One region of the Exiguobacterium sp. s161 genome, then DNA from elsewhere that is predicted to be linked to it. Evidence: riboswitches for the same ligand, from Rfam matches in the RefSeq annotation. Region 1 holds a riboswitch; each other region holds the start of a gene.

Region 1 (5,844 bases):
CGCGATATCGATCCGGTCATTGATGATCAAAGGAATGTCATGTCGATCCGTCAGTCTCTTCAACCGAACTGCCTGATCGTAGAATTCCTTTCCTTGTGCGGTTTTTTCTCGTAGTTGCACGATCGTCGCACCACCTAAAACAGCTTCCTCAACGACCGTCTCGATCGCGACGCCAGGATGGTACCGACGATCCGTCACTGCATAGATGGAGTAATCAATTGACACGTTCTGTCACCTCCACCAGTTCTTGCTCCGTCATGAGGCTGATCGCATTGAACAATTCTCGTTTAAAATCACCAAGACCTTGCGCAGAGACTGCTTGTTCTCCTGCTTTTCCCATGACGAATGTTCCGTGAACAGCCGCCTCAAACGCCGTATATCCTGCGCCGAGGAAGCTCGCAATCAAGGAAGCCGTCATACAGCCCGTACCCGTGATGTCTCCTAGACGAGGTGTTCCTACATGTAATTCCATTTCGCGCGTTCCATCCGTGATATAGTCGTTCGGACCTGTCACGACGAGGACAGATTTGTGTTTGCGAGCGAATGCACGAATACTTTCTCGATCCATCATTGCATCTCCCGCAGCATCGACTCCCTTAGTTCGTCCGTCTTCCCCAAGTAACGTCTTGATTTCAGAAGTATTTCCTTTGATGACCGTACACCCGAGATCAATGAGTTCTTTAGAAAAGGCAGTACGTAATGTCGTTGCCCCTGCTCCAACTGGATCAAGAACGATCGGGACATTCAAACGTCCCGCTTCACGGGCTGCAAGTCGTTGAGCTGCTTGCATGTCTGCATCGATCGTACCAATGTTTAAGACAAGAGCTTGCGCGAGTCTAACCATTTCTTCTACTTCGCGAATGTCTTCCGCCATGACGGGTGATGCTCCAACAGCGAGTGTGACGTTTGCGCAGTCATTGATCGTCACCGTGTTCGTCAGATGGTGAATGAGTGGTTTGTGTTCAAGAATGGTCGTAAACATGTGTATCCCTCCAAAGTGAATGAAAATGATGTGTCGGTCCAATACCTTGTCCGAGAGCAAATCCATGACGAATCGCCTCCGTGACATAGCTCTTTGCTTGTCTTACACTATCTGTCAAATCTTCTCCAAGCGCCATCCGCGCCGCAATCGCCGCAGATAAGGTACAACCAGTTCCATGAGTATGTTGATTGTCTAACCGTTCCGATGTGAAGCGGTGTTCTACTTCCCCATCAAACAACAAATCCGTCGCAGCTCCTGAGAGATGTCCACCTTTTAGTAATACTGCCCCTGTCTGTGTAGCTAATTGATGCATCGCCAGTCGCATTTCATCTAGATTGGTGACCGATCGTCCTGTTAAACGCTCCGCTTCCGGTAAATTTGGTGTGACGAGTGTCGCAAGCGGTAAAAGCTCCGAAATCAATGCTTGTTCAGCCTCCGTCCGCAATAGGGCATGACCGCCTTTAGCGACCATGACGGGATCTAATATGATCGGAACTGTCTGTTTGCGGAGATGTGTAGCAATGACACGAATCGTCTGCGCATTCGAGACCATTCCGATTTTGATCGCATCGACACGAATGTCTGAAAAAATCGACGTTAACTGGGCATCTACGATTTCTGGAGATAACTCTTCCACCGCTTGAACACCCAACGTATTTTGCGCCGTGACAGCTGTCAGGACGCTCATTCCATAAACGCCTAAAGCCGAAAAGGTTTTTAAATCTGCTTGAATCCCAGCTCCACCACCGGAGTCGGATCCTGCAATCGTCAGTACATGTTTCATGTTCTTTTCACCTTCCCATCGAGCAATGTAAGGGAGTCGTGACCGACAAAAAAAGCGTCGACCGCTGTAAAAAAGCAGTCGACGCTATACGAAAGCGTTATACACGCATTCCGGTATCCGTTCGGCTCAACTTTCCTACGCTGGTATTATCCAGTTCAGGTAATAGGGTCGAAAACAGATTGGTTTTCCTCTCAGCCGGATTCCTCCAGCTCCCCTAGTTGCTCAAGTATTCGTTTCGCCTTAACTGTAGCACAGCAGCAAAAAAAAAACGAGCCGAAGCCCGTTTTTTGATTACAGATATGCCAATGGATTCACTGCATTCAGAGGAGAAGAAGCACTATATTGATAACCTCCGACATGTAGTTCGAAATGTAAGTGTGGTCCTGTTGAATTTCCTGTACTACCAAGTGTTCCGACTTGCTGACCTTGAGAGACCGTTTGTCCTGCATGAACAGATAATGAGCTCATATGAGCGTAAACCGTCGTATAGACTTTTCCATCCAAGAAATGCGAAATCATGACGTGGTTTCCGTAAGGTCCACCACCTGATGCTGTAATGACGGTTCCGGCTGCTGCTGCGACGATCGGAGATCCGACGGGACCTTTGAAATCGACGCCATTATGGAATGTATAACCGTTTGCTCCACTAGCTGGTCCGAACCCTTGTGATACCCCACCAGAAGATGGTCGGACAAATTTCCCACCACCTGAAGCGATTGGTGTTGTATCTGAACTTGTTGATTCTGTATTCTTATTGGCTTGTTTTGCTGCTTGAGCACTTGCTTTAGCAGCTTTTTCAGCTGCCGCTTTCTCTGCTGCTGCTTTTTCAGCCGCTGCTTTAGCCGCTGCCTTCGCTGCCGCAATCGCACGTTCTTGCGCTTCGAGAGTCGCTTGCAGTTCTTTTGCGTCTAACAGTTCTGTCGTAAACTTCGTCTTCCCTTTTCGTAATTTTTTGAGTGTAGCACTACGCTCTTTCATTTGAACTTTTAACGCTTTTTTTTGTTCAAGCAATACTTTCTTTTCTTGCATTTGCTCCGCTTTTTTCTCAACAAGTGCTTGTTTTGCTTCTGCTAATTTTTGTTGTGTCGCGATGTAATCTGAAATCATTTTATCATCTTGTTCAGCAATCTTTTTACCCGCCATGACACGGCTGAATAAATCACCTAAATCCTTTGATCCAAAAATGACTTCTTCCCACTTAATCGAGTTTCCATCGTTTTCTTGGAAAACACGTAAACGATCACCGAGTAGTTCTTCCTGCTTCTGTAGCATCTCCTCGTAACGAACGATGTCTGCCTTTAACTCATCGATTCGATTGCTTAACTGTTTAATTTGTTTATTTTTTTCGGAAACTTGGAAAATCTTTTCGTTAATCGCTGCGTCGATTCGATTGATTTGACGTTGTTCTTTTGAAATTTTAGCTTCTTGCTTTTTAATCTCTTTTTCTAATTTACGTTGTTCAGCGGCATTTTCAGCCTTTTTTTCTTTAATCGTTGCTGCCGCGATCGGTTGTGTACCTGTTGTAAGTAATGCCCCTAAAACAATGGTAGAAATTAGTTTTTTTAGCATATATCGTTTTCCTCACTTATGTATTTTCATTTTTTATTATAGTATTCAAGTTTCTCTCATATCTGAAATAGATTATAGCACCCTAATCGTTTCAAAAAAATTTCATTTACATTTCAAGTGAAAACGTTTTTTTGTAATATATATATTTCTTATCAAATATAAAAAAAAAGAATCGTTGCATATGCAACGATTCTTAACTGTTTAAAACATAGTCATTGGATTTACTGAGTTAGCTGGACCTGTTGCACTGTAGCTGTATCCACCAACGTGAATTTCGAAGTGCAAGTGTGGACCTGTTGAGTTTCCTGTGCTACCACGTGTACCGATTTGTTGACCTTGGCTGACGCGTTGACCTGCACTAGCGTTCAATGAACTCATATGTGCATAGACTGTCGTATATGTCTTCCCGTTCAATTGGTGAGCAATCATGATGTGATTTCCGTAAGGTCCGCCACCTGATGCTGTAATGACTGTACCTGTTGCAGCTGCCACGATCGGCGTACCGACTGGACCACCGAAGTCAATCCCGTTATGGAACGTATAACCGTTTTCTCCGCCTGCAGAACCATACCCTTGTGTCACAGCACCAGCAGTTGGATGAATGAAGAGTCCGCCTGATGATGGTGACGGTTTAGGTGTCGCAGGAGCTGACGGTGCTGGCGCAGTTGGTGCTGGTGTAGATGGTTTTGGTGCCGATTGTTTCGTCGAACCAGAAGGTTTTGCTGACTGCGCTGCCTTCTCTTGTGCTGCTTGCTGAGCTGCCGCTTCTTTAGCTGCTTGTTGTTCCGCTTCTTTCTGAGCTGCTGCTTGAGCTGCTTCAGCCTCTGCCCGTGCTTTTGCTTCACGTGCCGCTTGAGCTTGACGCTCTTTTTCGATTCGAGCTTCTCGTTCACGCGCTGCTTTTTCAGCTGCAATCGCTTTTTCTTGAGCGATCAAAATTTGCTGGACTTCTTTTGCATCCATCAATTGTGTTTCGAACTTTTCTTTTTTCTTACGTAGTTCTTTTAAGCGTTTGTTCCGCTCTTTTAATTGTGATTCAAGATCCGCTTGTTGACGTTTTAATTCTTTTTTCTCAACGACCAACTGCGCTTTCTTTTCTTTTACTTTTTGTTGCGTATCCGCTAATTGCTTTTGCGTATTTTGGTAATCCGTGATCATTTTATCATCTTGTTTTGAAATGGATTTCCCTGCCATGACACGGCTTACGAGGTCACCAACGTTTTTAGCGCCAAAGATGACTTCTTCCCATTTAATTGAGTTTCCATCATTCTCTTGCATGACACGAAGACGATCACCGAGTAGTTTTTCTTGGCGTTTTAGTTTCGCTTTATATTTCTCGATTTCTTTTCCAAGCTCAACGATTTCACGTTCTGTTGCTTTGATTTGACGATCTTTTGTTTCGACAGCAAAGATTTTTTCGTTCAACGCTTCGTCTAGTCGATTGACTTCTTGCTGTGTTTTAGAGATTTTTTTACCTTCTTGATTAACAGAAGACTCTAAGTTTTTTTGTTTTTTAGCATTGTCTTGTTGCTGTTGTTCGTTTTTGGCTTTCTGTTCACTTAAATCGTCTGCTGCTGCAAAATGAGGTGCTGATGAAAGAACTAGTGCGGAAACGATGAGCGACGCGAACGTTTTTTTCATGTAGTATTCCCTCTTTTTCTGTAGTGTATGTTTTATGATTTATCGTAGAATATTTAAGTTAAATTTAAATTCTGTAATCTTTTTTCTTTTTTATAAGAACGTTTTTGATTATAGCATTCATTCCTCTTCCATAATATTTCAGTGATATTTCAATTTAAATAAATCTTTCCTCTTCTATGTAATAGAAACATTTGGAAGGTAACTCATCGTTGCAACTTTGGAGTGTTTTTGGGAAACTGAAGCGAACAGAAGGAGGATATCATATGAAATTAGACCACACTGGAATTGCCGTTCGCGACATGCAGGAAGCCATTTCATTTTATACAAACGTACTTGGAGGAACCTTAACAAAAGAGTACTCGAATCCTGCGCCAGGTGTCGCTTCCAATATTGCGGTCATCGAGTTCGATGATGCGCACATCGAGTTGTTAACGCCAACAAGTCCGGATAGTCCCATCGCACGTTTTTTGAAACAACGCGGGAAAGGTGTCCATCACATTGCTTATCGTGTAGAGGATTTAGATCAAGCGATTGAAGAAGCAAAACAACGAGGATTAACATTTTTAGAAGATACGTATCGAACGACGCCGTTCGGGCGACGACTGATTTATATGAATCCCCGGCATTCACACGGCGTCATTACAGAACTCTGTGATTATCCAGAAAATCTATAAAAAATCAGCACTGCGATAGCGCAGTGCTGATTTTTCGTTTCATGGTATTAGCCAAGTTTTGCAACGATTTCCCGGTTGAATGCAGGAATATCATCTGGTTGACGACTTGAGACGAAATTATCGTCGACGACGACTTCTTCATCTGCAAAGTCCACACCAGCATTTTCTAAATCAATTCGAATTGATTTATAACC
Region 2 (5,844 bases), on a different contig from region 1:
ACCGTCGTCTGCTCGATGATGAATCGTAGATGAAGTGGGTTGAGAATGCCTTGCCCGGAACCGATTGGTGATGCAGCCGGCATGATGGCGTGACAACCGAGTTCCTCGAGTCGCCGTGCAAGGATGACATCGTCTGACGTATACGGTAAGACGATAAAGCCTTCTTTGAGTAATTCTTCAGAAGCCCGTAACGTCTCGATCGGATCAGGTAGTAACGTCTTATCGCAACCAATCACTTCGACCTTGACCATGTCACACATACCGGATGCCCGCGCAAGCTTCGCTAACCGAACAGCTTCCTCCGCCGTCTTCGCACCAGCCGTGTTTGGAAGTAGATCGTACTTCGCTAAATCAAGCGACTCCAAGAAATTCGCTTGTTGTTTGTCGAAGATATCGAGCCGACGGACGGCGAACGTCAAGATTTGTGAAGCGGACGCATCGATCGCTTTCTGCTGTACCGTAGCATCCGTATATTTCCCTGTTCCGAGTAATAATCGTGATTCAAATGTCTTTTCTCCAATTTTCAGCATGTTTATCCTCCTCCTACGAAATGAACAATTTCAAATGTGTCATTGTCCCGAACGACCGTCTGACCATACACCGCGCGATCGATGATTTGTCGATTCTGTTCGACGATGACGAGCTTTTCCCCTAAGCCGAGTTGCGTTAGCATGTCCTCAATTGTTTTAATCTGTTCGATCGTGTGGTCATTGCCGTTAATCGTAATGTTCATCGGACTTCCTCCTTCTGAATCAACCGTAATGTATTTACCAAGACTTCCGCTGTCGCTGGTGCGAGTAATATGCCATGCCGATGATGCCCTGTCGCTAGGAAGATCCGACGGGATGAATCGGTGCCTCCGATATATGGCAAGCCGGACACCGTTTGCGGTCGTACACCGGACCAGACTTCTTCGATGACCGCGTCATGAATCGGTGGATACAGTCGTTCTGCTGCTTGAAGCAGTGACATGATCCCAGCGACACTGACGCCGACTGTCTCGTCGTGCGGCAGTTCGGTCGCACCGATCAAAATCCGTCCGTCAGCTTTTGGCACGAGGTAGACGGCTTCATCAAACAGAATCGAGCGTAACGGCTGACCCGCGAGACGGACGGCGAGACACTCCCCTTTGACCCCATATGTCGCGATCGAATTTCCGACTGTATCGAGCAAGGCTTGCGACCCGCGTCCGGCAGCGACCGTCACTGTTCGTCCGGTCCACGTTCCTGCGTTCGATTCGATCCTGATGAAGTCATCGTTCTCTTCGATGCGTGTGACATCTACCTGTTCTTCAATCGATATGCCACGTGCGTGTAAGGCATACATCAATGCAGTCGTTAGTCGTCGCGGATCGATTTGACCGACCGATGGAAATAAGTATTCTTGCCCATTTCGTTTCAATAAAAATGGTTGTTCCCGGTAGCCACAATCGATCCCGGTCTCGCGCGTGAGGCGTCGCGCAAGTAACGGATACAGACGGCGACTTCTCGCGGCAAGCGTATGCAATTCTTTTCTCAGCTCGATGTCCGTCGCAAGCATCCCGGCAGCCGCCCGACTCGTCCCTTGTCCGCATGTTCCGCGATCAAGGACAAGAACGGATTCGTTCTGACAAGCGAGACTGTAAGCAAGCGTCAAACCGATGACTCCACCACCGATTATGATGTGATCCGTCATACCCGTACCCCCTGATAACGCTGAATGGCAGCAAGCGGATCCGCTTGACCGAGAATACCGGATAAGACAGCGATTCCGCTTGCACCGGTCGCTGCGATTTCAGGAATGCGATCAGGAGTGATCCCGCCGATTGCGATGACTGGTTTCGTCGTGAAAGTGACAACTTGCTTCAAGGCATCGATCCCTCGCGGTGGTAGATCCGGCTTTGACGCTGTCGGATAAATATGACCGTACAGCAGTCGGTCGGCTCCTTCCGCTTCCGCTGCAAGTGCTTCTGCCAGAGAGTGGACGGATTTCCCGATGATGAGATCCGGAAAGTGTCGCCTTACATCGCCGACGCGTAAGGATCGTCGGGTCAACTGCACACCGATACCAGCGACATGGGCGACGTCGACCCGGTCATGAACCGTTAACTGTTCAGGCGAATACCCTTTCGCAAGGAGCGCGTCAATCAGTTCTACCAATTCTGTTGCCGACAAATTTGGTTCTCGAAGATGAAGCTGATCCGTATATGGTTGAAGCGATTGAAAGGTTTCCACTCCATCGCGTGGATTGATGGATCCCGTCGAAATCAGATGTAGACGCATCATGTTCTTCCTTTCCATACGAAAAAGGACCACTCCCGATGTTGAAGGGAGTGGTCCGAAAATGCGCTGAAGCGCTAAGGATATCTAAGGTTTCGAGCCACTTCCCTCCGCTAGTACGAACTAGATCAGGTTCAAAGGGTCCGGATACTTCCGTCTCAGTCTGCTGCGAGACTCCCCTAGTGTCTTTTCGTGTTTAATTGGCTTGCCCCATTAGTCTAGCATGAGTCGCTTTGCTTCGCTAGTCCTAGTTGAGCGCTTCCACTTGCTGAACAAGCTCCGATTTCGTCGGTCGCTGTTGCTTCTGGCTGTCGGCATAGGTCTGCTTCAGCTTTAAGATCCGCATCACTTTAGCATCGAGCATCGCAGGCGTCAGCGTTTTGTCTTTAACGGCTTGCATTACTTCGGTGTGGACCTTCGGATAGGCACCTGCTTCCGAAAACATCGCCATATCTGCTCCATTGACAAGTGCCTGGCGTGCCGCTTCCGCAAGACCATATCGTTTCGTGATCGCCCCCATGACAAGGTCATCCGTGATGATGACACCCTTGAATCCGAGTTGTTGACGCAAGAGGTCAGTCAAGATCGGCTTCGAGAGCGAAGATGGATTTTGATCGTCATATGCGGGATAGAGAATATGGGCGACCATCACCATCTCGGCGCCCTCTTGAATCGCTTCTTGGAACGGTAACAGTTCCGTTCGCTTCAGTTCTTCCTTTGATGCTGTCACTTTCGGCAAACCGACATGGGAATCGACACTCGTATTGCCGTGACCGGGAAAATGTTTGACGACCGGAATCGTTCCCGTCTCTTGCATCCCATGCATCAGGGCCGTACCGAGAGTCGCGACGGTCTTCGGATCAGCACTTAACGCACGGTCGCCGATGATTGGATTGTTCGGATTGCTATTGACGTCAAGGACCGGTGCGAAGTCCATGTTGAACCCATAAAATCGTGACAGGTGACCGAGCGTACGTCCGACATCTTCCATTTTTGCAGCATCTGCACCTTGCGCCATCCGTTGACTCGTCGGGAGACGTAATCGTTGATCCGGTACCCGGCTGACCCGTCCGCCCTCTTCATCAACCCCGACGAAGGCATACGGTTTTTGGTTCGTTTCTTGAATGGCACGCGTGAACGTCAAGAGTTGATCTTCTGACGTAATATTCCCACCAAGCAGTAAGACCCCACCGATCGCATGCGTCTGCAACAATTTCCGGTCAGCTGCTGAAAGTTCCGTGCCGGCGACTCCGATGTAGAGCAGTTGATCGATCTTTTCTGACGTCGACATCGCTTCAAGTTGCTGCTTTAATCGTGCTTGTTGTCGTTCCTCTTTCGTTGGTTCAGGTTTCGGTTTCTTTTCTTCTGTCGGTTGCTTCGTTTCCGGTTGTGATGGTTTCGTTGGTTCCGTCGTCTCCTGCGCACACCCTGCAAGCAACAGGCAACCGATCAGTGCTACTTTCTTCACAAAGGATCCTCGCTCCGGACACCATTGATGGAATAATAGACGGAAATCTCAGCGTTCAAGGATTGCGAAACCGAACAATATTTATCTTTTGATAACGAGATGGCGCGACGGACCTTATCTTCCGGGAGATCACCTTCGAGCCGGTAATGAATCGAGATCGACGTAAAGCGCCGCGGATGATCCTCTGCCCGTTCCCCTTCGATATCCATTTCGAAATGAGTAATCGTCAAGCGCATCTTCTCTAAAATCGAGACGATGTCGATTCCAGTACAGCCGGCAACGGCATGTAGCAGCAGTTCAGTCGGTCTTGGTGCTTGATTTTCGCCACCGTTCTCCGGTGCTGCATCCATCGCAAGATGATGCCCTGATTCCGTCTGTCCACTAAACCCCATCTGTTTGTTCCATGTCACTGTCGCTTGCATCGTTTCCACTCCTTTGTCAGTAGTCTTCTTCTGTAGTATACGCAAAAAACAGCAAGCCTGGAAATTCACACGCTATTTCGAATAATGGTTCTTTTCCCGAATTCTCGCTTTGCGATACCCGACGAAATCGTTTCATGCTATCCTGTTACTCATAGTTTCGCGCGCAAGCGCCAGAATTGAGGAATCATCCATGTCACCTACTACTCGTTTAAGTCGACGCGATTGGCTGTTGATCGCCACGTTGTCGCTCCTGACGTTCGTTCTCGGAACAAGCGAATTCGTCATCGTCGGGATCCTCGCTGAAATTTCCTCAGCCCTTGATATCACGATCGCAACAGCCGGTACGCTCGTCTCGGCATTTGCCATCTCCTTTGCGATTGGTACACCGATTGTCATGTCGCTGACCGGTCACTTGGAACGGCGTCGCCTGATTCTACGTCTGTTACTCGTTTGGGTCTTACTGAACCTTGCCAGTAGTTTTGCTCCAAGTTACGAAGTATTGCTCGCCACCCGCATCCTGACAGCCATCCTGACCGGTGTCTTGATCTCGCTCGCAATGGTCGTCGCAAGCGATGGCGTACCTGTCGCGAAGCGCGGTGTCGCCGTTTCGTTCATTTTCGGTGGTTTTACACTCGCGAACGTCCTTGGTGTTCCGATTGGTACGTTCATCGGGCAACACGCTGGCTTCGAAGCCACGTTCTGGCTGACGACAGTCATGGGAATGATTGCGTTCCTCGCTGTGTGGCAGATCGTTCCCGTCCAGCAATCGATGGGCTCCGGTTCAATCAAGGAGCAGCTTGGATTGCTCGCTAATCCACGGATCCTGATCGCCTTCTTCATTCCGTCGTTCGGCTTCGGAGCAACTTACGTCGTCTACACGTACCTCGTACCAATTCTGCAAACAGAACTTGGGATTGCGAAAACGTGGATTAGTCCGATCCTGCTCGCTTACGGTGTCGTCTCGATCTTCAGTAACATCCTTGCCGGCAAGATTGCTAGTAAAAATCCGATGGGACGCTTACGGTTCGTCTTCGTCGTGCAAGCAATCGTCCTTGCTGCGTTATACTTCACGACAGTATCCCTTCCGCTTGGTCTGTTCAACATCGCCTTGATGTCGTTGATGTCGATTTTATTGACGACTTCGACACAGATCTACTTGATCGACCTTGCTGAAAAGTTCAATCCGGAAGCAAAAGGACTCGCCGCTTCCTTGATGCCGGTTGCGAGTAACGTCGGGATTGCCTTCGGTTCGGCACTCGGTGGCATCGTTTATGCGAACGGTCCGATGATGAACACGGCACTGGTCGGTGGGCTTGTTGCGCTTGTCGCTGCTTTATTAACTGCAATCAGTCATCGTCTCGATCAGCGGTCATGAACGGCTACCTTATCCTTTTTTGTAACAGGTCGATGACGGTTCGATGACGTTATGATGATAGTCCCCATCTTACTGATGATTTTTCAGTATGATGGGGACTATGTTGTAGTAGAGGAGTGTCTGAAAGTGAAAGCATTACACATCATCGGCATCAGTTTATTGACGATCATCCGGCTCTGGCTCGGAATTCAGTGGTTCATCGCCGGGATCGGCAAGTACATCAATGGCTTTGATGCAAAACCGTTTCTTGAAGGGGCGCTAACGAAAGCGATAGGCGAAGACGCACTCGTCAGTTCGTGGTACGCGACGTGGATCGAGCAA
Region 3 (5,844 bases), on a different contig from region 1:
ATCCGAACTGAAATTCAAGACACCACTCTATCCGGTGTTACCACTGATTTCGTTGACACTTAACGTCGTCGTCCTCGTCAGTCTTGCGTTTCAAGCGGATCAACGAATCGCTCTATACATCGGTGTTCCTTTCTTCCTTGTCATGTGGGGAAGTTATCATCTCTTCGTCAAAGGAAAACATCTATCCGCTCAAAGCGACATCCGTGTCGCCCCTTCTCAACTCGACGAATAATTTCATCTAAAAAGAGGCCGCGGAGTCATCCACGGCCTCTTTCCTATGATTGTGCTATTCCTTAAGCGTCCGCATCAACAATAGTTCTCCTTGATGGAGCTCTACCTTCGCTTCTGACGCACACCATTCATTACTGACGGTCAAGGAACCTCCGACCGGTACTGGATGTGCATCAAGTGGATATTTGACTCCGGATAAGCTTAAAGTCGATGGTACGAGTGGAATGAACGAAAGATAATGATAGCTCCCTGCTTCGACTGCATACGTTCCCTCAGCCAAGTATCGTACCTCTTCTCGTTTCGTCACGAGTCGTGCCTCTGGGTATCGCTTCAATAGATATACATTTTGGACGGTCATGTCGAGCCGCCCACCTGTCGCCCCGATGATGAAGGTATCCTCAAACTGTTTCTTCTCTGAGACTGTACGAAGTGCCAGTTCGAGATCCGTTTCATCTTTCTCGGCCGGATGAACGATTGCCCCTTCTGGTACATAACCAAGAGAATCAAAATCACCAATCGTCAGGTCGCATGTCAGCCCAAACGATTCAATCGTCTGAACACCACCGTCGACACCGACGATAAAGTCACCTGGCTGACAAAACTTCCGTAAATCCGGCGCTTCTTCTCGCGGACCGGCACAGACGAGAATCGCCCGCATCTCAGACGCCTCGTGCCGAATAACGGAGTAAGCGTGGCGCAGTCGTGAATAAAAGACCCGCAACGACACCACAAAGAACGTAAGACGGTACCATGTATGTCGCGTTATAAATCAATGAATACGGTACGACTGGACCTTCGGCATACTCGGCAAAAAAGACGATTCCACTGATGACATGACAGATATAACGGAGTCCTGCGCCTAATAACGTCGCCAGGAGAACGAACGCCATCAAGCTTTTCTTTTGTCCATTGCGCGCGGCTAGTCTGACTTGACGCGCGAACAGACCACTTAATCCGACGACACCATACGCAATCGTATAGTCAAGCATCGGTTGAACGATCGTCAAGACTTGTGGAGCGAACATCAATTGAATCGTACCGACAAGCGCTCCCGTGACGACCCCTCCGACGACACCGTGGCGAAATGCCATGACGAAGATCGGTAACATCGCTAAGCTGATTGAGCCTCCTTGTGGCATTTTGAATGGAATCAGTAAATCAAAGACGACTCCGAGACTGGCGAAGATGGCAATTTCCATCATCATTTGTAACCGTTTCATGCTATTTTCCTCCTTCATTGTACGAGAGGACGCAAAAAGGCAGTACGACGAACGCCGTACTGCCTGCGTGCGCCACATCCCTACGTCCGTTTGAACGGAACAGGTTCGAAGGGTTAAAGTCTAAAAGACTTCTCTCAGCCGCTTTTCAAGCGACACCCCTTGCGGTCATCATATTTCGTTTTCTCGTTCTTATTATACGGCAGCCCCTTGACGAATGCTAGTGATCGCTTCCGCATAATCTGGTGCATTGTAGATTGCTGATCCTGCGACGAGAACGTTCGCACCGTTATCGATGCAAAGCTTTGCCGTTTCCGGATTGACGCCACCGTCAATCTCGATTTCAAATGTCAGACCACGATCTGCTTTCATTTGCGCAAGTGCTGCGAGTTTCGGCATGACACGCTCGATGAAGGCTTGTCCACCAAAGCCCGGATTGACCGTCATCAATAAAACCATATCGACATCCTCAAGGACGTGTTCAATCGTTGATAATGGCGTATGGGGATTCAAGACGACTCCTGCCTTTGCGCCCGCTGCTTTGATTTGTTGCAAGACACGATGGACATGATTCGTCGCTTCGACGTGGAACGTCACGATGTCCGCCCCTGCTTTGACGAAATCCTCGACGAAACGTTCTGGCTGGTCGATCATCAAATGGACATCGAGAATCATATCCGTCTTTTGACGTAAGCTGCTAAGCACAGGTAATCCAAATGAGATGTTCGGTACGAACTGACCGTCCATGACATCAAAATGGATATAGTCCGCGCCTGCTGCTTCGACTGCTTTAACATCGCGTTCGAGATTCGCAAAATCTGCTGATAAGATAGATGGTGCAATTTTAATCATCTTCAATACCTCCGGGCTCGATTCTTGATTTCGTCTATAAACATACCATAGTTCTCATAACGAGAGGACATGATTTCTTGGGCTTCGACGGCTTCCTTGACGGCACAACCGGGTTCATTCAAATGCAAGCAACCTCGGTATTTGCAATCATCTTGTACAGCCACGAATTCAGGGAAACTCCACCGTACATCCTCGATTTCCATATCATACGGAAAATCGAGGTTCGAGAAACCTGGCGTATCGGCAATCAATCCTTCGGCAAGCGGCATCAATGTGACGTGGCGCGTCGTATGACGTCCTCGTCCGAGTGATTTCGAGATCGCACTTGTTTCTAAATCAAGAGAGGGTTCCAGTGCATTGAGCAATGAACTTTTCCCGACACCGGATTGTCCGGCGAGAACGCTCGTTTTTCCAGCAAGTAACGGACGGACTTGCTCAATACCTGCCAACGTCTCACTTGATGTCTCGATGACCGTATACCCAATCTTCCGGTAAGCGGCAATCGCCTCTCGGACAGCCGGTCCTTTAACATCGTCCAGCAAATCCATCTTCGTCAATAGGATGACGGGTTGAATTTCCTTCGCTTCGATCAAAACGAGAAATCGGTCGAGCAAGTGCGCTGAAAAATCAGGTTCTGCCGCCGAGACGACGAGCAATGCCTGGTCGATATTCGCGACTGGAGGGCGTACTAAAAAGTTGTCCCGCTCCTTCACTTCGAGAATATATCCTGTCTCACTTTCGATATGAAGAACGACCTCGTCTCCGACGACTGGACTGATGCCGCGTTTTCGGAAATTCCCTCTTGCCCGTGAACGGACCTCTCCTTCTGGTGTCATGACATCATAAAAGCCACCCTGCAGACGTATGATCGTTCCTTCTCGATTCTCTTCGATGCGTTGTTCCGTCATCCTATGCACTCCTTTTTCATCACATTCATTGTGCGTCTTTTGCTTGATTGTACGTGATGGTTTTTGAACGATACACCGTATCGTCTTTATAGATCGTAATTTTTCCTTCTTCTCCTGGATCAATCGTCACCGGCACGTCGAATGTCTCATCTTGATCAATCGATTCCTCGATGACGGTCCGCTTCCCTTTCGCGTCTTCCGTCTCAATCCGGATGACTTGTTTCGGTGGTTCCTCGTCCTCGTTCTCGCTGACCGCATCATAGACGACCTTTTCAGGGAACGTTGCCGTCACCGTTTTTTCTTCCTCACCTTTTGAGATGAACACAGTCACGGAGTCGTTCGGTTCGACTTGTGCTCCTGCTTGCGGGAATTGACGGATGACTTGATCGAGCTTCACGTCACTTGAAAATTCTTGTTCAAACGTGCCGTCGAGACCCATTTCATCGAGATACGCTTTTGCTTCATCACTCGATAAGTTCGTCAAATCTTTCAATTCAAAGGACGAAGTTCCTTCTGAGACAGTGATCGTAATCGTCTGTTCTTTTGCGATCACTTCCGTTCCAGCAGAGATCGATTGTCGGATAACATTACCTCGCGCGATTTCATCCGACTTTTCACGTTCGACTTCGACTTTTGCGAATCCAGCCTCTTTTAATGTGGCGATCGCCTCTTTTTCAGCGTCATCTGTCACATCCGGTACTTCGACCGGAGCACTACCTGTAGAGACGACCAAGTTGACTGTCGAACCCTTCTTGACTTGTGCGTTTTCACGCGGTGTCTGACTGATGACATCGCCTTCCTCGACTGTATCGCTATTTCGTTCTGTCGTCTCAACAACGAATCCAAGTTTCTCAAGCTTCGTTTCCGCTTCGTCTCCATCCGACTTGACGACAGATGGTACGGTGACCGTTGGATCTGGCCACATCGCAAACGTCGTAGCTGCACCACCTAGCAATATGAGCAATAAGAGGACGATCCACCAGCGTTTTTTCTTTTTCTTTTCCGGTGTTTTCGGTTGAACGGTCGTGACAGCGGGTGATTCTGGTTCCGCTTTTGATTCTTCTGGCACTTGTACAGGCGATAAGACCATCGTCTTTTCCATCTCATCCTCTTCTGCACCACGGATGCCTTCACTTGCTCGTTCGTCAGACAACGCCGTCACCATATCTGTCTTAAAGGCTGCGACGGACTGTTGGCGGTCATGCGGTGCTTTTGCGAGCGCCTGCATGATACAGTTCTCAAGCGCTTGTGGCACTTTCGGATTCAAGACGGATGGGCGACGCGGTGTATCTTGCAGATGCTTTAAAGCAATCGCAACCGGTGAATCACCTTCGAACGGGACTTGTCCTGTAACAAGTTCGTATAATACAGCACCAAGCGAATAGATATCCGACTTCTCATCCGCAAATTTACCTTTTGCTTGTTCTGGTGAAAAGTAATGGACGGATCCAAGGACTGACATCGTATGCGTCAGCGTCGCATTCGACATTGCCACAGCGATTCCGAAATCCGTTACTTTGACGGTACCATCTTCTCGAATCAACATGTTTTGCGGTTTGATATCGCGATGGATGATCCGGTGTGCATGGGCGTGATCGATCGCATCACAAATTTGAGCGATGATATCGACGGCCTGCGGCACAGGTAATGCTTGATTTTCACAAAATGTCTTTAATGTCATACCATCGATATACTCCATGACGATGTAATAGATGGCATCTTCTTCGCCTACATCATAGACGGCAACGATGTTTGGATGATTCAAGCTGGTAGCAGCATGCGCTTCACGTTCGAATCGACGAATGAACTGTTCGTCATGCGAAAATTCAGTCCGTAAAATCTTAATGGCAACATGACGCTTTAAAATCTCATCATAGGCTTGATAGACATTTGCCATCCCGCCACTTCCAACTAGCCGTTCTATGCGGTAGCGGTCATTTAATCGATCTCCGTATCGCATATTCAGACCCTCTTTCTTTCTTTGAACCGGATGGCGGCAATCGTAATATTATCCGCGCCTCCTCGAGCATTCGCTTCTTTCACCAATCGTCCAACGATCTCATCAAGCGGCTCATCCTGTAAGATGATCTGTTCGATGACATCATCTGGCACTTCATCGGTCAATCCGTCACTACAGACGAGGACGAGGTCATAGTCTGGAGCATCTCTGACTTGAATGTCGACTTCGACTGTTTCGTTCGAGCCGACCGACCGTGTGATGACATTCTTACGTGGATGATTTTCGACTTCCTCATCCGAAAGTTCCCCCATTTGTCGTAACATGTTGACGTAAGAATGATCATCCGTCAATTGTTTTAACGCCGTACCTTCAAGGGCATAGACCCTACTATCTCCAACATGACCGATGACGAGCAAATCTTCGACCCAGCATACGCAGGCAATGGTCGTTCCGACGATTGCAAGTTGCTCGTCTTTTGAAAACTGAAGAATCCGGGCATTTGCCTCGGCTACACGTTGTTCTATCCATTCAGACAATTCCATCGGACGATTTGGCATGAGTGAAAAGGATGCTTCAAATACCTCGCGAACGATCGCACTTGCGATATCGCCAGCAGCATGACCCCCCATACCGTCCGCAACGACGGCAAGACCACGTTCGGCGTTCCCGACGAGTA
Region 4 (5,844 bases), on a different contig from region 1:
ATATCAATGGAGATTAGTTGTTCGGTCACATCGTTCTCGAGCAATGTCTTCGCTGCTTGAGAGACAACAAGTTGTCTATGTTGGATGGATGAGGTAGAGTCCATAATGCACGCCCCCTTAATTCGATATAATTAGCATAGCATGTCTGCAGAGGAGTGGGAAATTAGATAAAAAGTGTGCGCCGGCGCACACTTTTTATCTAATTGACAGCTATTAATAAACATCCTTTAACGAAATTTTGAATTGAATGTTTCACGTGAAACAAACGCATGAAGTTATTGTTTATGATCTAACTGAAAAAATGTGTGTTATTATACGTTCTTTTATTGATATTAGATGTCTACAACAAAAAGTGTGCGCCGGCGCACACTTTTTGTTGTATGTAATTCCTACTAAAGCGTAGTGAAGACATAGGTTCCTTATAGAATACTAAGATTAATGCGTAAGCTTTTTGAGATTCAAGAAAATGAAAGTAAGCATCGCTAGAAACATCGTTTTTTTTCAAACCCCGATAGCGGATCCAAAGCTACTCTTTGGTGTTCGCGAATACATATTCAATTATTTCTTGCCGCTTTCGGTAGAGCGTGCGACTCAAACCTATATGCCTGAGATATTCTACTTCATTCATCGCTTCTTGCCAGAGACGACGATGAATGATTTTTCTGTGATTGCGACTCTGCAGAAAAGCGAAGGACGCGATGATTCTCTCCAACAAACGATTCAAGAAGAACAAAAAAGCACAATCCTTCTCGTTAGAGAAAAATTGTACTTTATCTTTAGTCTGAAAAAAGTGTGCGCCGGCGCACACTTTTATTTCTTAAAAACAGCAATTTCTAATTGATTATTAACATTATTATGACCCTTTATGATTTAACTGTGGTGTCTTCATACCAAAAAAGAGAATAATCCATCATGAGTGAAGTTTCATTTTGTTGTCTAAGCATAGTAGTAATATTACCTAGATGATACGTCCCATGATTAGATACGTGTAAAAGAATTTCTTCAAAGGTCGTTTGCCGTGGACCAGACCAAGGATTATTTACATCTATCATCACAGCGAGATCAGAGTTCTCATTTATGAAGGTTTGATACTGTAAGGCTAGTTCTTTAAAGGCAGCTTTAAATTCAACTACTGTATACGCATCAGTAGTTGATAATTGAGCCATTGCTTCTTGTAATGCGTGTTGAAAATCTTCTTGTTTTAATATCTGAATCCACATGGTATCAACAGCAAGAATATGGCTGAGGGTTTTAGCAATAGTAGGATAAGAGCTTTTGATCTCCTTTTTTAAAACTTCTTTCGGCAATTTATCTAGATGATCTAACATCACTCTCATTGCCCATTCATGATAAGAAACCATCGTTTTTCCAGCGTTCATTCAAATCGCTCCTTTAGTTGTAGTAGTAATCGTTGTCTAACTACATTCAGTATAAAAAAGGATATATGACAACTGACTGTCATATATCCTCATATAAATTCAATATTTTTTTAGCTTCATTTTTTAAGACGTCTTGTAAGAATAAAGGTTGAATGACTACTACGCCTGATCGGAAACTTAACAATATGTTAATGAGCCATTCTGCATGTAATGGTGTAGGTAACATCAATGTCACTGTGATACTACCATCTTTCTCTTGCGTCATTGAGTCATGTTGAAAATGATTTAATACTAAGTGAATCGATTGAGGATGGACCCGTAAAATGACACGCTCTTTTGAACGGCTAACTACTGGCAGCTCTTTGGGTAAACGATGAGTGTCCTTAATGGGAGTTGTTAGTCTCTCAAGGTTGAGTATATGTGAGACTTTAAATTCACGATAGTCGTTTCTTAAATGGCAGTAAGCGTATAGATACCACGTCCGAAACTTGTATTGTAGTGAAAGAGGATCTACTTCTCGAGTAGTCTGTTCATTTTGAGTACTAATATACTGAAAGCAAACACGTGTTGATTCTTTAATGCTTTTTTGAAGATCAATTAATAAAGAAGGATCAATTGAAAAGTGAGTTAAATCAATATGTAGGTGATTCTTTTGTTCTTCTGATGTGAGAATGGACAGACGATCAACAGTCTTTTTAAGATCGTGATCATTTAATTGATTCGATAAATTTTTGACTAAAGACAATACCTCAAGCATAGAAGAAGCGTCTAAAAACGTTTTATCCCATTTGTAATTCTCTATAATACCGAATCCACCGTTTGTTCCATGGTACGAAGTAATAGGAATACCAGCTGCACTAATGGTTTCGATATCTCGATAAATTGTTCTCTGAGAGACATTTAATTCTTCAGCTAGTTGTGAAGCAGAAATGGTAGAGCGATGGAGTAGCTTAAATATAATAGTGAGTAAACGTTCAAGTTTCAATGGATTCTCCTTTTCGTAAAACACAACGGAAGTATTTATGTACACCTTTAAAGTATAGATGAATTATTCTTAATTAATAATGGAAACGCGTTTCGTATTATCAAGAATAAAATACAATAACAAAAAGTATGCGCCGGCGCATACTTTTTGTTATTTCACTTACCACATTGTTAGTTAGAAATTTAATCACTCATTTAATCCGAAATAAATCTACCGATTATAATACGCGAGAAAATTCATATACGCTTATCAATTCCAATCGCAAGCATTTCCGTCGTTATCACGATCTAAGTCATGGGGATCATCCATGGGACCTCCGGCAGCAAGATAAAAATCTTGAGCGGCCTGTGCACTTGAAAAATCTCCACAATCTCGGTCTGCGCCATATGGATCGAATTCTAGATCTGTTGTCACATCTTCCTCTACATATTCTTCGTCAGGAGCTTCTTCGTAGTCTTCTTCAGTAGCAAGATTTTCCGACGCTTCTGTCGATTCAATACTTGCTAGGGATGATTCAAGTTCATTTACTTTCTCTTCGGCGGCAATTCGTTTTGTTTCTTCTTCTTTGAACTTACTCTCAAGAGCAGAGCGTTTATCTGCTTCATCTTGATAGCTTTCAACTGTTTGCAAACGTAAGTCTTTTTCTCGTGCTAACTCCTCTTTCAATTTTTTCGTTTCTTGTTGTTGCTGTTTTAGTTTAAGTCGCGTGTCCTCTAAAGACGTTTCTAACTCCTTTGACTCTTTCTTTAATGATTCCAACATCTTTGTTTCTTTGGTAGAAGACCCAGCTTCTATTTTTTGAGGCTCATTTATTCTGTCTACCATATAAATAGAAATTGAAAAGGCAATGAATACTCCTAGCCAAACGACAAAAGTTGGATACTTTATTGGATTTCGAAGCCTTGGTTTAAAGTAAAAGTATAGACCAATTGCTGAGACCACTAAGCCAATCAGACTCCAAAAGGTGATGGTGAAGAGTAAAAGATAGACAATAGCAATAACGACGAGAAATAATACTTTTCGGATGTTCATAAGTTCAGCTCCTTTAAAATATTTGTATTTTTATTGTACATATTTACAAAGGAAAATAGATTAGGAATTTATAATTCTTCTTAAAAAACGCTTGTAACGATCGAGTACTAATTTAAATAAAATATAAGCAATTACTGATCAAACATAGTTGATAGCTTTTAAGAGAATAGACTTACACCAATCAACGCGATTTGAAAATAATCAGAAAAGCCTGTATGTCGTAGTCGATACACAAAGGACTGTCTAGCAGAAAATTGGGCATGACGCGGTAGCGGAAGAAAGAATGCTTCATTACTTAAATGATAATGAGAAAGGCATCTAACGTTTCAAGTCACTTAACTCTTACGCAGTTGAGAAGAACTCCAATGCTAATATGGAAAAGAAAATACATCATTGATTAAATTGATACGTTTTTATTCAAAAAGTAATAAAGGCATCAAATAGAGCACGTATAACTTTAAGGCGAAAAAATCAAGTCATCAACACGAAGAGAAGACGACCTACTTACCGCTTAATGGCTCCCATATGATGTTTACGCAAGATAAGCTTTACTTTAGTCCAAACATCATCGATTGGGACTTCTAGGTCACGTAATTGATCTGCAAAATTAAATCGCTCGTATATTAAGACATCATCAAAGGAAAAATGATAATTAAGATTGTCTAGTATAAGATATGACCGTAACAAAGCAATCTAGATCAGGTAATGATCCTATTTTTTACGCTCGATCTTCAAAGAGATACTATTAACAAATCACTTTCATCATCATTGACAGGTGTTCGCAAGACCACTAAAGTGAAGGTAACTTAAATAGAATCACTAGGGGTGTTATTAAACTGAGATGAGTAGCTACTCAAACCCTTTGAACCTGAACTAGGTCGTACTAGCGTAGGGAAGTGTAAACTCTGATGAACAAGTAGAGACGATCGTGTCGTTCTTTGCTATGTGATTATTTAGACGTGCGCAACTTTCCTTTTGGAGAGTTGCGTTTTTTTGTTTACTACTTCGTTATTTAAGTTGTAAAAATGGATGAGGGAGTGGACAAGAATGAGCAGAACAGTATTAGTGACAGGAAGTAGTCGAGGACTTGGGGCGACGATTGCAAGGGTGTTAGTACACAACGGATTTAAAGTGGTGATCAATTACTTTAAAAGCAAGGATGCGGCAGAACAACTTGTGAGCGAACTGGGAGTAGAGAATGCAATTGCCTTGTATGCAGATGTCACGAAGCGGGAAGATGTCGAGAGCATGATGCAATCCGCAACAGCACATTATGGTCAAATCGATGTTGTCGTGAATAATGCGTTAGTAGACTTCAAATTTGATCCGGTTGCGCAAAAATCGTTTATCGATTTAGAGTGGGAAGATTATCAAAAGCAACTGGATGGAACACTTAAAGCAGCGTTTCACATCATTCAAAGTGTTCTGCCACAATTTATAGAACGACATAGCGGTAGTATCATCAGCATTGGAACAAACCTCTATCAAAACCCAGTCGTTCCTTATCATGAATACACAACAGCAAAAGCAGGTCTGATTGGCTTTACTCGAAACCTAGCCGCGGAGTTAGGTCAATATGGCATAAACGTGAATGTCGTCTCCGGTGGGTTATTGAAAGTCACAGATGCGAGTGCTGTGACAACCGCTGAAGTATTCGATTTCATTGCCCAATCGACGCCGTTGAAAAAAGTGACGAGCCCAGAAGAAGTGGCTCAACTGGTTGCCTTTTTGGCATCAGAAGCAGCATCTGGGATTACAGGTCAAAACGTAACAGTCGATGGTGGGTTAACGATGAATTAAAGCGGGCGTTTTAAAAAATTCTCAGCTTGTAAGAGAAGGGATTCGTGAACAGAAGATGACGAACAGAAATCAGTTAAATATCGGCGTTTTGTTATATGGATGTGGTCATCACCAAGCCGCATGGTTGATGCCTGATTCTGCAATTGAAGAAATCGGAGAGAGTCGCTATTATCAGCGTTTGGCTCAAATAGCGGAAGGCGGATGTTTAGATGCGGTATTTTTTGCGGACAATCAATCCTTTCCGGCTACCAATGCGACAGATTTACCTGCCTTTTGGTTGGATCCTTTAATTAATCTAACGGCTATTTCTCAAGTGACGGATCATATAGGATTAGTCACTACGATATCAAGCACGTTCTCCAATCCGTATACAGTAGCAAGGCAACTTCTAAGCCTTGATCACGTAACGAAGGGGAGGGTAGGCTGGAACTTAGTGACCTCGATGACAGATTGGGAAGCACTAAACCACGGAATGGATGCACTTCCACCGAGGGAAGAGCGGTATAAAAAGGCGGACGAATTCGCTAAATTGATGGAGAAGCTTTTTTTATCATGGGATCATGCGGCTTTTCTCGCGGATCGATCAACTAACCGATTGATTGAGCCTGAAAGAATCCAACCCATCCATCATGCCGAATCCTACTATAG

Evidence for each region. A riboswitch is a leader RNA that binds a small molecule or an ion and turns the genes downstream of it on or off. The one in region 1 is predicted to bind thiamine pyrophosphate.
Region 2: another riboswitch for thiamine pyrophosphate. It lies ahead of KNQ14_RS08545 (thiamine phosphate synthase); the one in region 1 lies ahead of thiD (bifunctional hydroxymethylpyrimidine kinase/phosphomethylpyrimidine kinase).
Region 3: another riboswitch for thiamine pyrophosphate. It lies ahead of thiT (energy-coupled thiamine transporter ThiT); the one in region 1 lies ahead of thiD (bifunctional hydroxymethylpyrimidine kinase/phosphomethylpyrimidine kinase).
Region 4: another riboswitch for thiamine pyrophosphate. It lies ahead of KNQ14_RS15435 (3-oxoacyl-ACP reductase); the one in region 1 lies ahead of thiD (bifunctional hydroxymethylpyrimidine kinase/phosphomethylpyrimidine kinase).

Annotation. Positions count from the first base shown of each region.
Region 1 is NZ_JACSNH010000005.1:118,677-124,520, forward strand. Features, by position in the region: gene thiE (thiamine phosphate synthase) at 1-225, opposite strand, end outside; gene thiM (hydroxyethylthiazole kinase) at 215-982, opposite strand; gene thiD (bifunctional hydroxymethylpyrimidine kinase/phosphomethylpyrimidine kinase) at 963-1,766, opposite strand; TPP riboswitch at 1,882-1,992, opposite strand; gene KNQ14_RS13160 (murein hydrolase activator EnvC family protein) at 2,058-3,335, opposite strand; gene KNQ14_RS13165 (murein hydrolase activator EnvC family protein) at 3,537-4,976, opposite strand; gene mce (methylmalonyl-CoA epimerase) at 5,240-5,650, shown strand; gene KNQ14_RS13175 (type 1 glutamine amidotransferase domain-containing protein) at 5,698-5,844, opposite strand, start outside.
Region 2 is NZ_JACSNH010000002.1:188,524-194,367, forward strand. Features, by position in the region: gene KNQ14_RS08530 (thiazole synthase) at 1-530, opposite strand, end outside; gene thiS (sulfur carrier protein ThiS) at 533-733, opposite strand; gene KNQ14_RS08540 (FAD-dependent oxidoreductase) at 730-1,674, opposite strand; gene KNQ14_RS08545 (thiamine phosphate synthase) at 1,671-2,264, opposite strand; TPP riboswitch at 2,347-2,449, opposite strand; gene nagZ (beta-N-acetylhexosaminidase) at 2,506-3,726, opposite strand; gene KNQ14_RS08555 (OsmC family protein) at 3,723-4,148, opposite strand; gene KNQ14_RS08560 (MFS transporter) at 4,339-5,523, shown strand; gene KNQ14_RS08565 (DoxX family membrane protein) at 5,650-5,844, shown strand, end outside.
Region 3 is NZ_JACSNH010000001.1:893,696-899,539, reverse strand. Features, by position in the region: gene KNQ14_RS04355 (amino acid permease) at 1-232, shown strand, start outside; gene KNQ14_RS04350 (thiamine diphosphokinase) at 287-889, opposite strand; gene thiT (energy-coupled thiamine transporter ThiT) at 891-1,451, opposite strand; TPP riboswitch at 1,512-1,621, opposite strand; gene rpe (ribulose-phosphate 3-epimerase) at 1,644-2,300, opposite strand; gene rsgA (ribosome small subunit-dependent GTPase A) at 2,303-3,208, opposite strand; gene pknB (Stk1 family PASTA domain-containing Ser/Thr kinase) at 3,234-5,168, opposite strand; gene KNQ14_RS04325 (Stp1/IreP family PP2C-type Ser/Thr phosphatase) at 5,171-5,844, opposite strand, start outside.
Region 4 is NZ_JACSNH010000008.1:37,773-43,616, forward strand. Features, by position in the region: gene KNQ14_RS15410 (hypothetical protein) at 1-104, opposite strand, end outside; gene KNQ14_RS15415 (hypothetical protein) at 467-841, shown strand; gene KNQ14_RS15420 (DinB family protein) at 864-1,379, opposite strand; gene KNQ14_RS15425 (helix-turn-helix transcriptional regulator) at 1,459-2,364, opposite strand; gene KNQ14_RS15430 (O-antigen polymerase) at 2,614-3,396, opposite strand; TPP riboswitch at 4,208-4,308, shown strand; gene KNQ14_RS15435 (3-oxoacyl-ACP reductase) at 4,444-5,196, shown strand; gene KNQ14_RS15440 (LLM class flavin-dependent oxidoreductase) at 5,252-5,844, shown strand, end outside.